3 regions of the Arthrobacter sp. Soc17.1.1.1 genome follow, and region 2 is predicted to be linked to each of the others. Evidence: riboswitches for the same ligand, from Rfam matches in the RefSeq annotation. Region 2 holds a riboswitch; each other region holds the start of a gene.
What was found. Region 2 has a riboswitch for cyclic di-AMP ahead of V6S67_RS10810 (NlpC/P60 family protein). Riboswitches for the same ligand answer to the same signal wherever they lie in the genome.
Positions count from the first base shown of each region.

Region 1: linked by a shared signal. The riboswitch ahead of V6S67_RS15405 (M23 family metallopeptidase) and the one ahead of V6S67_RS10810 (NlpC/P60 family protein) in region 2 are both predicted to bind cyclic di-AMP.
Region 3: linked by a shared signal. The riboswitch ahead of V6S67_RS18965 (C40 family peptidase) and the one ahead of V6S67_RS10810 (NlpC/P60 family protein) in region 2 are both predicted to bind cyclic di-AMP.

Region 1 covers NZ_JBAJII010000001.1:3,335,808-3,342,430, reverse strand. Annotated here, with positions in the region: gene V6S67_RS15430 (glutathione S-transferase family protein) at 1-85, shown strand, start outside; gene V6S67_RS15425 (FecCD family ABC transporter permease) at 220-1,281, shown strand; gene V6S67_RS15420 (FecCD family ABC transporter permease) at 1,380-2,351, shown strand; gene V6S67_RS15415 (ABC transporter ATP-binding protein) at 2,354-3,301, shown strand; gene V6S67_RS15410 (siderophore-interacting protein) at 3,298-4,350, shown strand; cyclic di-AMP (ydaO/yuaA leader) riboswitch at 4,513-4,738, shown strand; gene V6S67_RS15405 (M23 family metallopeptidase) at 4,994-6,118, shown strand; gene V6S67_RS15400 (diacylglycerol/lipid kinase family protein) at 6,164-6,623, opposite strand, start outside.
Region 2 covers NZ_JBAJII010000001.1:2,320,913-2,327,535, reverse strand. Annotated here, with positions in the region: gene rnc (ribonuclease III) at 1-132, shown strand, start outside; gene mutM (bifunctional DNA-formamidopyrimidine glycosylase/DNA-(apurinic or apyrimidinic site) lyase) at 133-1,095, shown strand; cyclic di-AMP (ydaO/yuaA leader) riboswitch at 1,249-1,425, shown strand; gene V6S67_RS10810 (NlpC/P60 family protein) at 1,428-2,270, shown strand; gene V6S67_RS10805 (VOC family protein) at 2,407-2,826, shown strand; gene V6S67_RS10800 (NAD-dependent epimerase/dehydratase family protein) at 2,846-3,814, opposite strand; gene V6S67_RS10795 (alpha/beta fold hydrolase) at 3,811-6,426, opposite strand; gene V6S67_RS10790 (3-oxoacyl-ACP synthase III) at 6,420-6,623, opposite strand, start outside.
Region 3 covers NZ_JBAJII010000003.1:76,592-83,214, reverse strand. Annotated here, with positions in the region: gene V6S67_RS18985 (hypothetical protein) at 1-57, shown strand, start outside; gene V6S67_RS18980 (class F sortase) at 338-790, shown strand; gene V6S67_RS18975 (DsbA family protein) at 988-1,866, shown strand; gene V6S67_RS18970 (cytochrome c oxidase assembly protein) at 1,983-2,960, opposite strand; gene V6S67_RS18965 (C40 family peptidase) at 3,249-4,127, opposite strand; cyclic di-AMP (ydaO/yuaA leader) riboswitch at 4,130-4,342, opposite strand; gene V6S67_RS18960 (metal-sensitive transcriptional regulator) at 4,656-5,063, shown strand; gene V6S67_RS18955 (hypothetical protein) at 5,210-5,989, opposite strand; gene V6S67_RS18950 (relaxase/mobilization nuclease domain-containing protein) at 5,993-6,623, opposite strand, start outside.

The DNA.
Region 1 (6,623 bases), 1.0 Mb from region 2:
CCTCACGGGGTGGACGACCGCGCATGGCAGGGAGGCGCTGGGCGGTCGGCCCTTCGGGAACGGCACCCCGCCGGTCGCCGCGTAGACCGCAGGACGGGCCGGCGGTGCCCTCTCCGCGGCCCGTCCTCCGCGCCGGATTAGGGAACGAACTCGTTTCCTAATTCTCCGGAGCGTAGGCTAGCCTTACTTCAGACCGATCGACCGTCTGAGGGAGGCATCATGGCAGTCCAGGCCACCTCCCTGCGCCCTGGTCCTGCCGGTGATCGCCCCGCCCGTCGTCGGGCGTCGACCTCCCGGACCCTCGCGAAGCTCGTCCTCACGGTGCTGGTGCTGCTCGTGGCGTGCCTCGCCTCCCTCACCATCGGGGCACGCTCGGTCGGTCTGGGCACCATGCTCGACGCCGTCACGGCGTTCGACCCGTCCAACGGCGATCACGCCGTGGTGCTCTCCCGCGTGCCGCGCACCGTCGTCGGACTGCTCGTCGGCGCCGCACTCGCCACCGCCGGCGCCGCGCTGCAGGGTGTGGCCCGCAACCCGCTGGCGGACCCGGGCATCCTCGGCATCAACGCGGGTGCGTCCCTCGCCGTCGTCCTCGGCATCTACGTCCTCGGCCTCGGCAGTGCCTCCGGGTACATCTGGTGCGCGTTCGCCGGCGCCGGCGCCGCGGCGCTCCTGGTCTACGCCGTGGCGAGCCTCGGCCGGGAGGGCGCCACGCCGGTCAAGCTCGCCCTGGCGGGTGCCGCCCTCGCCGCAGGCCTCGGGAGCCTCACCAACGCCGTCCTCGTCTCGAGCCAGGAGACGCTCGACGCGTTCCGCTTCTGGCAGGTCGGCACGCTGTCCGGGCGCGGCTGGGACGTGATCGGCGCCGTCGCGCCCTTCCTCCTCGGTGGACTCGTCCTGACGCTCGCCACGGGCAAGGTCCTCAACAGCCTGGCTCTCGGCGACGACGTGGCCCGCGGCCTCGGGCAGAACGTGAACCTGGCCCGCGGCGTCACGGCCCTCGGGGTCGTGGTCCTGTGCGGTGCGGCCACGGCGGCGGCCGGACCGATCGCGTTCGTGGGCCTCGTCATTCCGCACGCGGTGCGGCTCGTCGTCGGCGCCGACTACCGCTGGATCCTGCCCTTCTCGGCGCTCCTCGGACCGGTGCTGCTGCTCGGCGCGGACGTCCTCGGCCGCGTGGTCCTGCCGCCCGGCGAGGTGCAGGTGGGCATCATGACCGCCGTCGTAGGAGCGCCCTTCTTCATCTGGCTCGTGCGGCGCCGGCGGATGGCCCAGCTGTGAGCGCGTCGATCGAGCACGCTGCCACCGACACCGCACGCCCGCTGCGTCCCACCGAGCACCTCACCGCCACCCGTGCCCGTCGCCGGAGGAGCGCGGGGCTGCGGCTGGCCACGGCTGCCGCCGTCGTCGTGGTGCTGTTCGCCGTGGACGTGCTCCTCGGCTCCTACACCGTGACCATCCCCGACTTCTTCCGGATCCTCGGCGGCGCGGACATCCCGGGGGCGAGCTTCATCGTCCTGGAGAACAAGCTGCCGCGGGCCGTGATCGGGCTCCTCATCGGTGTGGCGTTCGGCATCGCCGGGTCCGTCTTCCAGACGATGCTGCGCAACCCCCTGGCGAGTCCCGACATCATCGGCATCAGCTACGGCGCGAGTGCGGCCGCGGTGACGGTGATCGTGCTGTTCGGTGCCGCGGGCGCCGCCGTGTCCGTCTCGGCGCTGCTCGGCGCGCTGATGGTCGCGGCCGCGATCTACCTCGTCTCGCGCCGCGGGGGAGTGGCCGGGTACCGGCTCATCCTCGTGGGGATCGGGTTCGCCGCGGTGCTGCACGCCGTGGTGAGTTTCCTCATCACCCGCACGGACCTGCGGACGGCGAGCGAGGCCGTGCTGTGGCTCGGCGGTTCGCTCAACTCCAGCACCTGGGACCGCGCCACCGTGCTGGTCGGCGCGCTCGTGGTGCTGCTGCCCGCAGCTGCGGTCCTCGCGCGCAGCCTCCGCGGCCTGGAACTGGGCGACGACGCCGCCGCGGGGCTCGGGATCCGCGTCGAGGCGTCCCGTCTGGGGCTGATGGCCACCGCTGTGGCCCTCGCTGCCGTCGCGACCGCCGCCGCCGGCCCCGTGGCCTCCGTGGCGTTCCTGTCCGGGCCGATCGCCCGCCGCCTGCTCGGCAACCGACCGTCGCTGGCCATGGCGGCCCTCGTCGGCGCGGTCATCGTGCTCGGCGCGGACTTCGTCGCCGCGAACCTCGTGCCCGGGACGTCGCTGCCGGTCGGCATCGTCACGGGCGCCCTCGGCGCGCCGTTCCTGCTGTGGCTGCTCGCCACCGCCAACCGCTCCGGCCAGGGAGGCTGACCATGGCTCCACGCCCACCGATCGATACGGGAGCGGCCTCGCTGTCCGCCGCCGGGATCACGCTCGCCTACGGCGAGCGCACCGTCGTCGACGGGCTCTCGCTCTCGCTGCCCGCCGGGAAGGTCACGGTGATCGTCGGCGCCAACGCGTGCGGCAAGTCGACGCTGCTGCGGGGGCTCGCACGCCTGCTCAAGCCCGTCGAGGGCACCGTGCTGCTCAACGGCGCGGACATCGCCACCCAGTCCACGAAGGCCGTCGCACGCCTGCTCGGGCTCCTGCCGCAGACCCCGGTGGCCCCCGACGGCATCACCGTCGCCGATCTCGTAGGCCGCGGCCGCTACCCGCACCAGGGCTGGTTCCGCCAGTGGACCCCGGAGGACGACGCCGCCGTGGCGGGCGCGCTGGAGGCCACCGACACGCTGTCCCTCGCGGACCGCACCGTGGACGAGCTGAGCGGCGGGCAGCGCCAGCGCGTGTGGATCGCGATGGCGCTCGCCCAGCAGACGGGGATCCTCCTGCTGGACGAGCCCACCACGTTCCTCGACGTCACCCACCAGATCGAGGTACTGGACCTCATCACCGACCTCAACCGGCGCTCCGGGACCACCGTGGTCATGGTGCTGCACGACCTCAACCTGGCCGCGCGCTACGCGGACCACCTGATCGCCATGCGGGAAGGCCGGATCGTCGCCGAAGGCGCGCCGTCCGCCGTCGTCACCGAGGAGACGGTGACGGGTGTGTTCCACCTCGACTGCCGGATCATCCAGGACCCCGTGTCCGGCACGCCGATGGTGGTTCCCGTCGGCAGGCACCACGGCGCGCCCGCAGCCGTGCCCGCCGGCACTCCCGCAACCGTTCCCGCCAGTACTCCCGCTCCCGGCCGTGAGCCGGGACGCGGTTACCGATCCAACCCCCAGGACATCGTCCCGGCACGCATGGAGGCATCATGACCGATGTGACACAGAGGACTGCCCGACGCACCGCGGCGGACACCGAGCCCATGGTGCTGGCGTTCGACGTCGTCGTCACGGCCGTGCAGGACCTCACCGCGAACTTCCGCCGCATCACCTTCGGCGGCGCATGCCTGGAGTCCTTCGGCGTCGCGGGGGACACCCTCGACCTCCGGATCAAGATCGTCATCCCGTCCGCCGGACGCGCGTGCCCGGACATCGCGGGCATGATGCGCGGTGGCGCCGCGTCCAGCTGGTACCAGCTGTGGCTCGGCATGGACGCGGAGGAGCGCGGCTCCATGCGCACCTACACCGTGCGCGACTCGCGCTGCTCGGGTCCGCAGCCGGAGATCGACGTGGACTTCGTGATGCACCTCGACGAGGACGGCCGTGGTGGCCCCGCATCCGAATGGGCGGCAGCAGCAAGGCCCGGGGACCGGGTGTGCGTCATCGGACCGAACTCCGCCGCCGCGCAGTGCGCGACGGCGGGTGCCTACGGGGGCATCGAGTGGAGCCCGGGCCTCGCCCAGCACGTGCTCCTCGCCGGCGACGAGACCGCGGTGCCCGCGATCAGCGCCATCCTCGAGTCGCTCCCCGAGGACATCAGCGGCCACGCGTTCCTTGAGGTGCCGGACGGCGCGGACATCCAGCACATCGGCACACGCTCCTCGGTCTCCATCACCTGGCTGGCCCGCGGCCGCCGCCCCCACGGGGAGCTGCTGGAGACCGCCGTCCGGAACGCGGTGCGGCTGCCGGGGTGGGTCTCCCTCTCCGGGGAGGTCGCCGCCAGCGGTGGCAGCGAGCCGGAGGACGTGGACATCGACAGGACCATCCTCTGGGAGACACCGCAGCTGCTCGAGGCGGCGATCGTGCAATCGACCGTCAACCCGGAACGGCCTCCGGGCACCCAGCCCTTCTACGCCTGGATCGCGGGCGAGGCCGCCGTGGTCCGGGGCCTGCGCCGCTACCTCGTGCGTGACGTCGGAGTGGACCGGAAACAGGTTGCTTTCATGGGGTACTGGCGCAAGGGTCGGGCGGAGCTGTCCTGACAGCGCTTCCCGCGGCCGGAACTCAAGTTCTGCCGCACATTTCCTCAGGATTACTGGTGGCAGAGGGCAGTATTGCACGAATTGTCCACAGGGTGGATAACGGAATTGTAACTACGCCTTTCCTCGCCTACTGTTTGAGCAGTCAAGCTCCATCGTGGAATTCAGGTCCGCACGCCTAACCCTGTCAGCGGACCGCCTGGACAACCTGTGACAGGGGTGGAGGATCCACATTCCGGCGGCACGAGCCGCCTCGGGGTGAAGCCCTCACGCATAGTCGACAGCACGGCCCTTCCTGCGCTTCTGCAGCACCGAGGGCCGCGCCGTGGGGGCCGAGTCAACTCTTGCTCGAATCCGACAGCTAACTTCGCGGGCGTGTGAGAGAGGTATGCAGTTGACCCAGACGCTCATGTCCGGGCGCCGTCGAGCGTCCGACGCCCGCCCGGACCAGCACCACGCGATGCCGCAGCTCCCTGCGCACACCCCTCCGCCGAACCGTCGTTCGCTGCGTTCGCAGCCTCACCCCGCGCACAGCCCCCTCTTCGCGGCCTCCCTGCCGGCCGCACAGCCCGTTCCCGCGCCGTCCGTTCCTGCGCCGTCCGTTTCTGCCCCGTCCATCCCGGCACCGACGCGTGCCGTCGCGCCCATGGAGCCGCAATCCGTGGAGACGGGACCCGATGCGTCCGTGCCCTCTGCCGTCCCGACTCCTTCCGGGGACGCGCCGCGTCCCCCCGCCCCGCTGACCCGCCGCGAACTCCGCGCCCGGGAGCGGGCCGCCCAGGAGGCACCCGCCGATGACGCTGTCGCGACCGATGACGCTGTCACCACCGACGCAACTGCCACCGATGCCACCGACGCCACCGCACCTGCCACCGCAGTCGATGACGCTGCCGTCGATGCCTCCGATGCCTCCGATGCCTCCGATGCCTCCGATGCCTCCGATGCCTCCGACGACGCCTCCGCCTCCGCCCCTGTGGCCCTGCCGTCGCGCCGCAGCGTCCGCAGCAGCGGACGCACGCCGTCGTCGGCCCGGCGACGGACGGACGCACGTGCTCTCGCGACCCGCCGGACGGCAGCCCGGAACGCCCTCCCGACGTCGTTCACCCGCCTGCGGGACAACGCCGCCACCGCCGGTATCGTCCTTGCCTCGGCCGGTCTGCTGATGGGCGCCGTCGCGCCGTCGGCCACCTCGGCCCCGGCCCCTGCCGGTGGTGCGGAGGCTGCCGTCGCATCCGGCGTCCCGCAGGCCGTCACCGCGCCCGCAGGAGCCACGGTCACCTTCGGCCTCGAGGCCGCGGGTCCCGCCGCCGAAGGCATCGCCCCGAGCATCGCGAGTGCGCGGGCGCTCTCGGCGTCCCTAGCACCGGCAGCGAAGGAACGCAAGGCCTTCAGCGCCCCGGTGGAGAACCCGGAGGTCGCCTCGACCTTCGGGTACAGGGTCAATCCCCTGGGCGGTTCCGGGACGGAGCTCCACACGGGCGTCGACTACGCCAGCGCCTGCGGCACCCCGGTGAAGGCCGCGGACGCCGGGACGGTCGTCGACTCGGGCTGGCACGCCTACGGCGGAGGGCAGCGCATCCTGATCGACCACGGCGACGGGCTGAAGACCACCTACAACCACCTGAGCGCCCTCGACGTGCCGGCCGGCACCACCGTGAAGCGCGGAGACCTCCTCGGCGCCGTCGGCAGTACGGGCAACTCCACGGGGTGCCACCTCCACTTCGAGGTCCTGGTCAACGACGAGAAGGTCGACCCGCAGCCCTGGCTGTGACCGGAGGCACCGCCGGCCCGGGGGCCGCCGCTGCCCCGGGTCCCGTCAGGGCAGCGGTTCGCTGACGACGGCGGGGTCCTTGTAGCCGAGCGGCATCCGCAGGCGGAGCGAGTCCGGCTTGACCTCGAACGCCATGTGCGTCGCCGTGCCGAGGGCATCGCCGTCGAGCTGCACCTCGAGCGGTTCACGCAGCGTGATCTCGGCGGTGCGGCACTGGAAGTACTCCAGCGACGGGTCCTTGCTCCTGCCCTTGCCGCGCGCGACCAGCTTGCCCGCGACGGCCAGCCACCCGAGCCTGCCCTTGGGGGCCACGGTCATGAGGTCCATGAGGCCGTCGTCGATCCTGGCGCCGGGGAAGATCTCCAGGCCGCCCATGATCTTCCCGCAGTTCCCGCCCATCACGCTGCGCAGGCGGCGCTCGAAGGGCTTGCCCCCGTTCACCGAGATGGTGGTGCGCGAGGGCCTGCCGGGCAGGTTCCTGATCCCGGCGTCCACGTACGCGAGC
Region 2 (6,623 bases):
GGTTCCGGGCACGGACCGTCGAAGAAGGAAGCCGAGCAGGCCGCGGCGGCGGCGTCCTGGAAGCTGCTCACCGAAGGGGCCGGGTCCGTGCACGGGACCGGAGACCCCACCGACGCGCTCGACGGCTCCTGAGTGCCTGAACTGCCCGAGGTCGAGGTGGTCCGCCGCGGCCTCGCCCGCTGGGTGACCGGACGCACCATCGAGGACGTGGAGGTGGTCGACCCCCGGTCGCTCCGGCGGCACGTCGACGGCGTCGAGGACTTCGTCGGCAACGTCACCGGGGCGCGCGTCACCGATGTGGTGCGCCGCGGGAAGTTCCTCTGGCTCGTCCTGGCGGACCCCGCCGGCGCGGACGCCCCGCCGCATGTCGCCCTGATGGCGCACCTCGGCATGAGCGGGCAGCTCCTCATCGAGGAGCCCGCCGCGCCGCGCGAGAAGCACCTCAAGGTACGCCTGACCCTCTCCGCCGCGCTCGACGAGGAGGGCGTACCGCTGCCCGCCGAGCTGCGCTTCGTGGACCAGCGCATCTTCGGCGGCATGTTCGTCGCCGACCTGCAGCCCACCGGGGACGGCCACCCGGGAGGGCTGGGCGAGGGCGGCCTGCCCCTCGTGCCGCATCAGGCCGCGCACATCGCACGCGACCTCCTCGACCCCGCATTCGACCCCGAGGCCTTCCACCGACGCCTCCGCACGCGCAGGACCGGACTCAAACGCGCGCTGCTCGATCAGGGACTCGTCTCCGGCATCGGCAACATCTACGCCGACGAGGCCCTGTGGGCGGCCCGGTTCCACTACGCCCGGCCCACCGATACGCTGCGGCGCCCGGACACCCAGCGCATCGTCGAGGCGGCCACCGACGTCATGACCCGCGCCCTGGCGGCCGGGGGCACGAGCTTCGACGCGCTCTACGTGAATGTCAACGGCGCCTCGGGCTACTTCGCGCGGGACCTCGAGGCCTACGGCCGTGCCGGGCAGCCCTGCCGCCGGTGCGCGGCCGAGGGTCGGCACACGCTGATCCGCCGGGAGTCCTTCATGAACCGGTCCTCCTACCTCTGCCCGCACTGCCAGCCGAGACCGCGCAACGCGAGGATGTAGCCCTCCCGGGGAGTGCAGGACGTGATGCGGGACGTGATCTTTCCCTCGTGATCCAAACGTGACAATCCGGGACCCCTCGCGTACCGTGGAAGCCGTGCCCGCGCCACCACGGCGGGGCGCCCATCCTCTTTCTGCCGAACCCTGTCGATGAGGATGGACCGTTCGCACAAACCATTCGACAGGGGCGGGGGAACCAGTAGCGGACTCTTCGACGAGTCCTAGGGGTAAAGACACGCGTCGACCAGCTTGGGGGCAATGGTCGGCAGGTGCGTGTCCGGATGTCCCATCCGAACCCGACAGCTAACTTCGCAGGCATTGGGAAAGGCAACAGCATGTCCAAGAGCCATACCGCGCGCCACCGGGCAGTCCCCACGCGCACCAACCCCCTCGTCACCGCCTCCCGCGCCGTCACCGCGACCGCGTCCGTCGCCGGCAAGCCCGCCGCGGTCGTCGTCACCGCGTCCGGCCTCCTGTTCGGTGCGGCACTGCCCGCCAGCGCAGCCGGCGAGATCAGCATCGACACCCAGCAGTCCGCAGCGAGCACCACCGCGGCAGGCACCTACACCGTGCAGGCCGGCGACACGCTCGGCAGCATCGCCTCCTCGCACGGCGTCAGCCTCGAGACGCTGTTCGCGGCCAACGGCCTCGGCTACAGCTCGGTCATCTACCCCGGCCAGGCCATCTCGCTGGGCGGCTCCATCGCCCCGCAGCAGTCCGCTCCGCAGCAGTACTCCGCCCAGTCGGTGTCGGTCCAGGCCGTCCCCGCGAGCACCACGGCGGCCCCGGGCAACTCCACGGGACTCAGCACGCAGTCAGCCGCCTCCATCGCGCCGAGGGCGGCCTCGCTCTCCGGCATCGCCGGCACGGCGATGCAGGGCGTCGGCTCGGGCTACGTCTACGGCGGCACCTCCTACGGCGCCTGGGACTGCTCCGGCTTCGTCCAGTGGGTCTACGCCCAGCAGGGCATCAGCCTGCCCCGCACCACGTGGGCTCAGTTCGCCGCCCTGCGGCCCACCAGCAACCCCCAGCCGGGTGACCTGGTGAGCCAGAACGGTGGCAGCCACGTGGGCATCTACCTCGGCAACGGCCAGATGGTCAGCGCGCTGAACCCGTCGCAGGGCACGCAGGTGCACCCGGTCGGCGTCATGGCCGTGGACGGCTACTACACCCGCTAAGGCGGACGGGCGGTGCAGACCGGCGGCGAAGGCCGGTAGCGACGCAGGAAGGGCGGGGTGCCGAGCACCCCGCCCTTTGCCGTACCCGGGTTCGGGTGTACATTCCGGCGGGTCACCCCTACCCGGAGGAGCACCCATGTTTCGAGGATTCGCCACCGTCACCTTCTACGCCGACGATCTCGCCGCCGCCCGGAACTGGTACACGGACGTGCTGGGGATGGAGCCGTACTACGCGTTCCCGCCGCCGCCCGACCCTCCCGCCTACCTCGAGTTCCGGGTGGGCGACGACGAGGACGAGCTCGGGTTCATCGACCGGAGGTACGGCCCGCCGGGCGCGTCCCTCGGCCCGGGTGGCGCCGTCATGTTCTGGCACGTCGACGACCTGACCGGGACGCTGGACAGGCTGCTCCGGCTGGGCGCCACCGAGTACGAGGCGGTGACGGAACGGGGGACCGGCGGGTTCACGACGGCGTCCGTGGTGGACCCGTTCGGCAACGTGCTCGGCCTCATGCACAATCCGCACTATCTCGAGGTCTTGGCCGCACGCGGCGCCTGACCGCGTCGCTCCGCAGCCCCTAGCGCGCGTAGTGGCGGGCCAGCCGCTCGAAGCCCTCGTCGATGCCGATGTCCGGCTCCCACCCGAGGACCTCGCGCGTGCGCCGCTGGTCGAACCAATGCGCGGTGGAGAGCTGTTCGGCGAGGAAACGGGTCATGGGAGGCTCCTCGGTGCGGCCCGCGGCGAGCCAGGCGCGCTCGATCACGGCCCCCGCGCCGCGGGCGAGCGCTCCCGGAACGGACCATGCCGGGGGCGCCACCCCGCCTGCTCGGCAGATCCCGGCCAGGAGCTCCGCGATGGGCCGCGGCTCGCCGTTCGTGACCACGAACGCCTGCCCCCGGGCGGCCTCGATGCGCCGCAGGCAGGCGACGATCGCCGAGGCCGCGTTGTCCACGTAGGTCGTGTCGATGAGGGCGGTGCCGCCGTCGAGCAGGGGCAGGCGCCGGCGGCGCGCACGGTCGATGACGCGCTCGACGAGCTGCGTGTCGCCCGGACCCCACACGATGTGCGGGCGCACCGCGGCGACGCGGAACCCCGGCCCGGAGCGGCCGAGGGCCAACAGCTCCGCGGCTGCCTTCGTGCGCGCGTAGTCGCCGCGCGCCGAGGCAGGATCGGCGGGGCCGGCGGGAGCGCCGACGAGGGACGAGCCGGAATGCGCGACGGAGGGGGAGGAGACCTGCACGACGTCTGTCACGCCGGCGTCCTGCGCCGCGTCGAGCAGGCGCCTCGTGCCCTCGACGTTGACGCGGTCGAAGTCCGCCGCGGCGCCCGTGAAGGAGACCTTCGCCGCCAGGTGGATCACCGCCGTGCAGCCGCGCACCGCGGCCGTGACGGCGTCCGGATCCTCGATGGACCCGAGGGAGTCCTGCGCGCCCGGGACGCCGGAGGGGCGGCGCTGGAAGCACCGCACGTCGTGCCCGTCGGTGATCAGGTGCTGCGCGACGGCGCGCCCGAGCATGCCGCTCGCGCCGGTCACGAGGACCGTCACAGGGAGCCCGCCCGCCCGCCGGACAGGAAGCGGCCGCTCCACGCGGCGATCCGGGCGCGGTCGATCTTCGCGTTGTGGCGGACGTCCACGGGCAGCGCCGGCACCGCGATGACGGCCGCGAGGTCCACGCCGCGCCCGCTCGCTGCCGTGCGGGCCGCGGCGGCCAGCGCGGCGTCCGCCAGCCGCGGACGGGCACCTGCCGTGTCGGTCTCGAGGACCGCGACGACGGCCTGCGTGCCGGCGGGTCCGACGCCGACGACGGCGGCCAGGCGGACGCCGTCGAGGGTCTCCAGCACCTGCTCGAGCCCGACGGGCGTCAGGACGCCCGCGGCGGAGGTGATGACGTGGCCCAGCCGGCCCTCGACCCACAGGCGACCCTCGGCGTCGAAGTGGCCCACGTCACCCGTGCGGTGCCAGGGCCCGGTCCTCGCCGCGTCCTGCTGCGTCCGCCACAGCCGGAAGTACCGGTCCTTGACGTGCGGGGCGTCGACCAGGATCTCACCGGTGACACCCGGCGTCACGGCGGGTGCGCCGGTCGCGGCGCCGGCGCCGTCGAGCGGGCTGACGGCCACGCGGGCCCCGTGGACGGGCACGCCCACGCACACGCCGTTCCCTGCGCCCTCGGCGGGCGACGCCGCGGCGGCCCGGATGCCGGCCAGGTCGATGTCCGCGACGAGGAGGGATTCCGTCATCCCGTAGGGCGTGTGGAGGGCGGCCGCGGGTACGAGGGCCTGCACGGCGTCGAGGAGCGGGACGGGGATCGGCGCGCCGGCCGACAGCAGGAGGGAGATCCGGCCGAGGGCGCGCCGGCCGTCGGCGTCGAGGTCGGACGACGTCGCCAGGACGTTCCGCAGGGCTGCGGGCGAGGCGAACACGACGGTCGCGTCGACGGCGCCGGCGGCCGCAGCCAGCGCCCGGGCCGTCAGCGTCCGCGGGGCCGTGACGTCCATGGCGGGGGTCACCGACGTCGCGCCGAGTGCGGGACCGAGGAGGGCGAAGGGCGCGAACCCGGCCACGAGCGCGGTCCCCGGTCCCAAGCCCAGGGTGCGCTCGACGGCGTCGCGCATCGCGGAGAGCTGCCGGTGCGTGTAGACCACACCCTTGGCGGGACCGGTGGAACCCGAGGTGAACAGGATCGCCGCATCGGCGTCGGGATCGGGCGCCGGGAGGTCCGGGGCGGGATGGGCGGCGCGGAGATCGCCGAGGGAGGCCTCCACGTGGAGGGCCCTCCGCTTCGCCGCCGGGAGGGCACCCACGCCGATGCGGCGGCCGGGCCAGCCGAAGGCGCGGGCCGCGAGGAGGGCACGTTCGATGCCGATCACGACGTCGGGCGCGGAGCCCCTGACCGCCCGGCTGAGGCCGCGGGCCCCGAGTCCGGCGTCGGCGACGACGATCACCGCGCCGATCCGCAGGCACGCGTAGATCAGGACGGTGAGGTCCACGCCGGGCGGTACCAGGAGACTGACCCGGGTGCCTGGGCCGTACCCGAGCGCGGTGAGTCCGGCGGCGACGGCTGCGACGTCGTCGTCGAGCTGCCGCCAGGACAGCATGCGCGGGGCGCCGGTGGACGTCATCTCGGCGACCGCCGTCGTCGAGCCCTCGGGGCTGCGCGCCAGGTCGGTGAGGCGACGGCCGAGGGGCGCGTACGGGACGGCGTCGGAGCCGGCCGCCTCTGCGGCCGCGTCGGTGACGGTGCCGGTGCCGACGGAACGCGCGGCGAGCCACTCCATCGCGGTCGACGCCGTATCGGCGTCCTCCTGCACGAGGTGGCCCGCGTGTTCGAAGCGGTGGATGTCCGCGTGCGGCAGCCGCCGGGCGAGATCCTCGAGGTAGGTGTCCGAGAAGATCGGATCGTGCGGGCCCCACATCATCAGGACGGGGACGTCGAGGCTGCGGATGCCCTCCGCCGTCGCGGTGAGTGCCGGGTAGCTCGGGTGCGAGGGGTCGGCGGGGATGTCCGAGACGAAGTCCGCGATGCCCTGGCGGTCCGTCGCGGACCGGTAGGGGGCGCGGAAGGCGCGGCGGACGTCGCGGTCGAGCGCGGGCCGGGCGAGGCCGAGCGTGACGTCGAGGAAGGCGGTGCTGGTCCGCGTCCCGAGCCGGTGGACGCCGGGTGCCAGGGCGAGGCGGAGCGGCGCGGGGATCGGGCGGTCCCCGTCCTGGTGGACCGCCGTGTTGGTGAGCACGACGCCGGCCAGGGAGTCCCGGTTGCGGTCGGCATAGCCGAGACTGACGACGCCGCCCCAGTCGTGGCCGACCGTGACCACGGGCCCGGTGAGGCCGACGGCGGCGACGAAGTCCTCGAGATCCGTGATGCGGTGGGCGAGCCTGCGGAACACCCCGGTCCGGTCCGAGTAGCCCATGTCCAGCTGGTCGACGGCGATCACGCGCCAGCCGGCGTCGCGTCCTGCGGCCAGGTAGCTGCGCCACAGGTAGGACCAGGTGGGGTTGCCGTGCACGCACAGCAGCGTGCCCTTCACGGGGCCCGCGAGCTCGGCGCCGTTGTCGAGGTAGTGCCACCGGTGCGTGGTGCCCGGGGCGTCGGCGTCGCTGGTCGAGGGCACGTCGATGCGTGCCGACCACGAGGGATCGACGCCGGGGAGTGCTACCACGCAAGCTCCATCATCGAGGTGTTCAGGCCCGAGCCGACGCCTAGGCACAGCACGCGGTCCCCGGGGGCCAGCGACTGCGACTCCTGGGCGAGGGTCATCGGCAGCGATGCCGGCCCCACGTTGCCCCAGTGCGGGAAGGTGATGGGCACGCGCTCGCGCTCGAGGTCCACGGCCTTGATGATGGCGTTGGTGTACGA
Region 3 (6,623 bases), on a different contig from region 2:
GTCCTCGCAGCAGCAGCAGGCGGAACGTTCGTTGTCCGTCGTCGCGGCTCCAACTAGCCTGACCACAGCACCACTGAACTGATCGGATACCTTTCAGACCATGATTAGTTCACCCAGCGGCCGCCGTCGAAACCTTCTGGTTTCGACGGCGGTCGCTGCTGTTCTCCTCACCGGATGTGGTGCGCCAGCCACCCCGCAGGCAGAGACCAGCACACCACCCAGCACCTCACCCAGCAGCACTGCCACCCCCACCGCGGATGCCTCCGCCTCGAGCCCGGCGTCGGCGCCCAGTACACCCGCGACCCCGGCACCTGCTACCGCGGCCGCCCCGGATGTTTTGCCGGAATCGGCTCCCGTCTCCTTCAGCATTCCGGCCATCGGCGCCGGATCGGACCTCCTCGCGTTGGGGCTGCGAGAGAACGGTTCCCTCGAGGTACCACCGGACGGACCTGGCGCCCCCGCCAGCTGGTACAACCAGTCCCCCACCCCCGGCGAGCAAGGGCCAGCGGTCCTGCTCGGGCATGTCAACGCCACCGACGGCGGCCCCGGCGTCTTCGCGAACCTCCGCACGCTCAAGGCCGGCGACATCATCGACATCACCCGCGAAGACGGTACGACGGCGAGCTTCGCCGTCGAACGCGGCGAGCAATATCCCAAGGACAACTTCCCCACCCTGACCGTGTACGGGAACACCGCGGGCTCAGAGCTTCGCCTGATCACCTGCGACGGCTACGACCCCGACACCGGACTCTTCGACGACAACTATGTCGTCTACGCCAAACGCGTCTGATTACACCAGGGCCAGACGGTGAAACCCGAACGTCTCTCACCGCCCCTTCCGTGCGGCCTGTCCCACCGCGCCTCACATGCACAGGCACCCGCCTTTTACACCTGCCCTACCTGCTGGCCGGTAAGTGATGGTTGAGGCTCGGTGCGGATTGATGTGCTGTCCTGTGGGGAAAGCTCTGCGAAATAGTTCACGGTAAGATGTATTCGATGGGTCATGGTGGCACCATCTCGGAGCTGAACGCTCCGATATACGGCTCGTCTGGCGTACCTGAACAGGCTCACCTGTTCGCGGTCGTGGGATGTGACAGGATCGGCACCTTTTTCATGAACCCCTGGTTTGCAGCAATGATCCCTCTGGCCATCATCGTGGTGCTGGGTTCCATTGCCTTTTTCATTGGCGTCAAGGGGTACCTGTCGAACGATCGCGACGACTTGGACCGGGACCCTGAACCGTCGCCCGCGACCGCCAGGCACTCCCCCGGCCCTCGGCCAACGTCCGCTTCGAGCTCGACCGAACGAGCGACACAACAAAATGCCTTGCGGGGCGCGATCGTCGCGAGCGACCGCTTGGTCTCGCGCGCCTCCCACGAGCGGGCTGTTCTGGTGCAATTCATCGACCTGTACGCGCCTGGCACCATCTCCATCCAGGAGTTCCTCTCCAACCTCCGGGCGGACTACTCCCGACGCGTCACTTTCGTCGCGCGTCACCTGCCCTCAAATGAACAGGCGCATCTGGGTGCCACGGCCCTGGAAGCCGCCGAGCGTCAGGGTTGCTTCCTTCCCTTCCTGGAAGCAATCACGCTGAGCCCGGACGCCCAGGAACTTCCCCGCCTGTACACCCCTGCCACCGTGGACACCTATCTGGGCGTGGCCCGTGAGCTAGGTCTCGACAGCGCACGATTCGAAGCCGACATGCGAAGCCCCGAGGTGCAGTCACTCATCGAGGCCGACCGGATCGAAGCTGCTGGTGTCGGCGTGACCCGAGCCCCCGCGCTGATCCTTCTCGATGACCAGAACCACAATGCTTTGACGTCACTAGATGACTTCCGCGAGGCGGTTCGACTCGTCGCAAGCTAGCGATCCGCAGGCCTTCCCTTCGAGCACCAACGTCCTAAATCCGAGGCACAAGAGCTCCAGGGGCCAAATGATGAGGGATGCTGCGTCAGTCGTACTGCTCGCGGGTCAAGGGGTTCCTATCGCCGGCGATCGTGGTGTTCGGAGCGTTGTCTGAGCTGCTCGAGGTAGGCGTTGTACGCGTCGAGCTCCGGGGTTCCCTCCCGATTGTGCTTGCGGTCGATAGCCCGTGAGGTCACGGTGTCGTCGCGTTGCCAGCGCACCATGATGATCAGGAGCATCAGCACCGAGGGAAGTTCCCCGTAGGACCAGGCCAGGCCGCCGGCGATGCCCTGATCGGTGAGCGGGTCCACGTCCCACCCTGCGGGCAGGGTGCCGAAGAAATCGACGACAGGGGTGGTCGCCATCATCAGGACGACGCCGAAGAACGCGTGGAGGGGCATTTCGGCGAAGATGTCGAGGAACCGGCCGAAGTGGGATTGTTTCACCGGTAGAGGGTCCGTCGATAGCACGGGGACGGTGAAGAGCACCCCGGAGATCAGAAACAGCAGTTCAAGGGTGATGTGCCCGTACCAGGACGGCAGCATCGCGTCGGCAATACCGCTGAGGTAGACCCCATAGAAGCTGACAAGGAACACCGGGATCATGAATGCCGGATGAAGGGCGATCCGAGCGGATCTCGAGCGCAGTCCCGCGTGAGCGAGCCGGAGGATCGGGCGCCCAACGCCATGGTGAGGGGTGGCGCGCAGCAACAAGGTGCCGGGCCGACCCAGGACCAGAAGCGGGGGGACGGCCATCATGAGCGTCAGCTGCTGGAACATGAAGACGGAGAACATGCGCAGACCGTAGCCTTCGACTCCGGCACCCATGGTGATCATGATGATGGTGCAGCCCGCCAAGAAGATCGCCGTCCGCCACAGCGGCCAGGAACGACCCATCGACCACAGGCGGATCGCGCCAGCCAGATACAGCACACCCAGGACCAAAGCGATTCCGGGGATCAGCGGGATCGGTTGCAGGGTCGGCGCCAGGTAGGTTGCCCACGACGGCGGGGCCTCCGGTATCCACACCGGTCCACTCACCCACGGATCACTCACTGATGTACAACCATCCCAACTTCACGGTCTCGCCAACGTCTAGCTCATTCATCCCCACGGATCGGGTACCGGCACTCCGCACCCTCCGCAGTCCCAAAAATGGAAGCAGACACCTAACGAACAGTGCTAGCAATCCGTGCCGGACCTTCAGCCCGGAGTGGCATCCACACAGGTAGCGACTGAAGCGCACTAAGAGACAAGCAGACAATGAAATAGCGGTGAGTGCCCCCGTCCAGGGCGCTCACCGCTATCTCAGCTTGAGGGCGACCACTTCACCAGAGGGTGAAGTTAGCCTGCGACGCGCACGAAGGTCGATCCGGCGAGGTCGGACAGGGGGTGCTCCATGGTGAGGTTCGCACCATTCATGCCGCTGCTGATGACCTTGCCGCCACCGACGTAGATTGCGACGTGCCCCGGACGGACCACGAGGTCACCGGGGGCCGGGGTGGCGACGACAGTTCCGTACTGCAGGAACTGCATGGGGCCGAGGTCTCCGACGTTCTTGCCGATCGAGCGCAGTGCCCGCTCAGCAAGAACAGTGCAGTCCTGGATGGACCCGATCTGGGAGTAGGCCGATGCCACGATCGCCGCACCGACGCCGCTGGCGGGAACACTCGGGGCTGCGGGAGCCACCGGGGCGATCGGGGCGACAGTGGCCGAGGTCAGGGAGTACGTGGGCTGGGCTGCCGTGGGAGCGGGTGCTGCGGCAGGGGCGCTGTAGAAGACCTGGCCGGTGGGGGCGGCAGCGGGAACCGCGGCTGCACTGACAGAGACACTGGCAGCGGCACCGCCGGAAAGCTGGATCTGCTGGCCCGGGTAGATAACCGATGCGTAGGACAGGCCGTTGCTTGCCAGCAGCGCATCGAGGTTCACGCCGTGCTTGGCGGCGATGGCACCCATGGTGTCACCGGAGGCAACCGTGTAGACGCCTGCAGCAGCTGCGGCGGGGGCCTGCGCTGTGAGGGTGCTGGAGGTGTCCTGCGTGTAGGTGCCGGCCTGGGCCGCAGGGGCTCCAACAGCGAAGACGAGGCCGCCGGTAGCAGCTGCGATGATGGCCGGCTTGCCCAGCGCTACAGCGCCGGTCTTCGCGGAATACGACAGGCCCTCGAGGGCGATGGAGTGGGTGACGACAGCGCGGTGGCGCGCAGAAATGGACGGACGTGACATGGTGATTGCCTCTCCCATGCCTGCGGGGTGAGCTGTCGGGTTCGGATGGGAGTCACCCGGCCGTCCTCAATCCAGTCCTATGGCAGCACGCAGCGACGCCGTGCAGGAATGAGCTGATAGATCGACTTAACCCCGAGGGTCAACACACGAACGTGCGGTGACCCGGTGGAAACGTGGTTCCCCCGTCCCTGCCATATGGATTGTACGAACGGATCCCGGGAGCAGCGGCAGGGCTCGGCATTCTGCGCGGGAGAGCGATCTCGACGGGTGCCGGGATCACCTGAGGAGAATACCCCAGGATGGTATTTGATGTCACGTTCGCGTAACGAGACTGAGCGTGTTGCCACGACACGCGGACGAATTACTCGATACTGGGCGCTCGTGGAACTTCTAGCCCTGTTATTCGTTCAACCGCCCGCTATCGCTGGCGGATACTGGTGAGGGCCATGCATTTCACATGACCCAGGACCGCATCGACGGCAACCTACACCGGGCAGTAATGCGCCGACGATGATGAGGGGAACGACCATGACCACCCACATCGCACCGGAAGTCAGCGTCAGCACTACTACCGCAGCACAACCAGCCCACCAGACGGACCCGCCCGATGAGGCAGCACCCCATCAGCACGGATACGCGACCGATAGAAGCGCCTATTTGCGCCGACTCAAGCGCATCGAAGGTCAGGTCCGCGGAATAGCCCGCATGGTTGATGAGGACCAATACTGCATCGATATCCTCACGCAGGTTGCCGCCGTGAACAGCGCTATGCACGCCCTCAGCCTCGGGCTCCTGGAAAGTCATCTCGCCCACTGCGTCGCAGATGCTGCCCATGAAACCGCACGCCCAAACGACACAGCTGATTCCACGAGCACAGGTGCCGTCGACGCAAAAATCCAGGAAGCAACCAAGGCAATAGGCCGGCTACTGAGATAACAGCTGGCCCTCTTCACAACGTTCCCCTGCTACCCGAGGGTCACTTGTCGGCACCCTCAACCTGGCTGCGGGAGTGACCTCCACGCACAATCCCAAAGTCACTCCCCCTTTTTGCTTCCCTCCATCCGGCGTTCACCGTCTCGGGCCTAGCCCACCCCAAAGCCTTTTTCCTTCTCAAGATCTGATTCAGGCACATCATGGGGGCGAACCGGGCGCCTGCCAGCCTTCACCGCAGCCGATGGTGGTGTCCCATTGCTGAGGTCGGCTGCGAGAACGGCGACTACTCCTTCGCGTCCGATGTCTGTGGTTCCAACTCGTTCGGTGAGGAACTCTGCGAGTTTCTCCCTGCGGTCCACTGAGTCCCACAGTTCCTCGGCTCTAGCTACTGCTTGCTGCGTGTCGAGGTCATTCTGCAGGTCCCCGGCCGCGACGACCGCTGACTGTCGTTGGGCCTTTGCGTGGTCACGCTGGGCGTCCTGATCATTGCCTGCTCCGGGACCGTCGGAGATAGCGTCCGCTGCCACCTGTAGTGGTACTTGTCGGTGCTCCTCGAGGTACTCCTCAGGAGTCAGGTTGTACCGTGTGCGGATCTCGTCGTGTATGTGTTCGCGGGAAAGGCGGGCCATGTCATCGAACGGCTCCCACTGCTGTGCGAGGGCGTGCTGGGAGGCGATGTCCTCAGGTCTGGCCGCTTCCCAGAACTGCGGCTGGTGGACAGCTCCGAGCTGGGTCCGCATGACGGCTCGTTCGGCTTCGAACCGCTCCTGGAGCTGTCGACGCTCGGCGTCCTGGGCGCGCAGCATCTGCTCGTTCCGCTCTGCGCGCTGACGGGCGAGTATTTCGCCGAGCCTGCCTGCGACGGCAAGGGCTGACTGCAACTGCGGTCGGAACAGCCCCTCTGCCCCATCGGGTGTGTCATGGTTCATGCGCTATCTCCCTATCCCTTGATCCGGCACGTGCAGCTCTGTCTCGAAGTTCTCCGCAGGTCGCTGTCCTCGCAGCGGGCGCTTGGCCTCTGTCAAGGACGGCACCGCCTTCCGTTCCACACCGGCGGTGTGCTCCTGAGTGGTCAATGCTGCTGGCAGTCGCGGTTCGGGGACGTCGGGCAGCGGTGCTCCGACGATGCTCAGGTGCTCACGCACCGTCTCGGTCAGGAGATTTGCTTCGCGCAGCTCCTGATTGCTGGCCTGCATGTCGTGCAGGAGCCGGATGGTGCGGAGCATCTGCTGCATGATGAGCGTCTGCGCGACCGGTGACGGGGCGGTGGCGGCCGCGAGGAGGAACGCTGTGGTGCCGGACATCCGCAGTGCTGGCTTCACGGGTTCGCTGATGGTCACCCCTGACCGATGTGCCGAACGGGCCAGCACACGCGAGGCGTGGGCCAGCGGCCCGGGCTCAGCCTCAGTGGCCTTCGACCAAGCACCGAATACACCAGCGGCTTCACGGGCAACGTGCGCCCATGTCTGGTGATCACTCGGGTCGACCTGGGACATAACTCTGCGTGCCTTTGCCATGTCCAGTGCAAGCTTTCTGGCCGCCACCTCATCGACAGCTACCCCG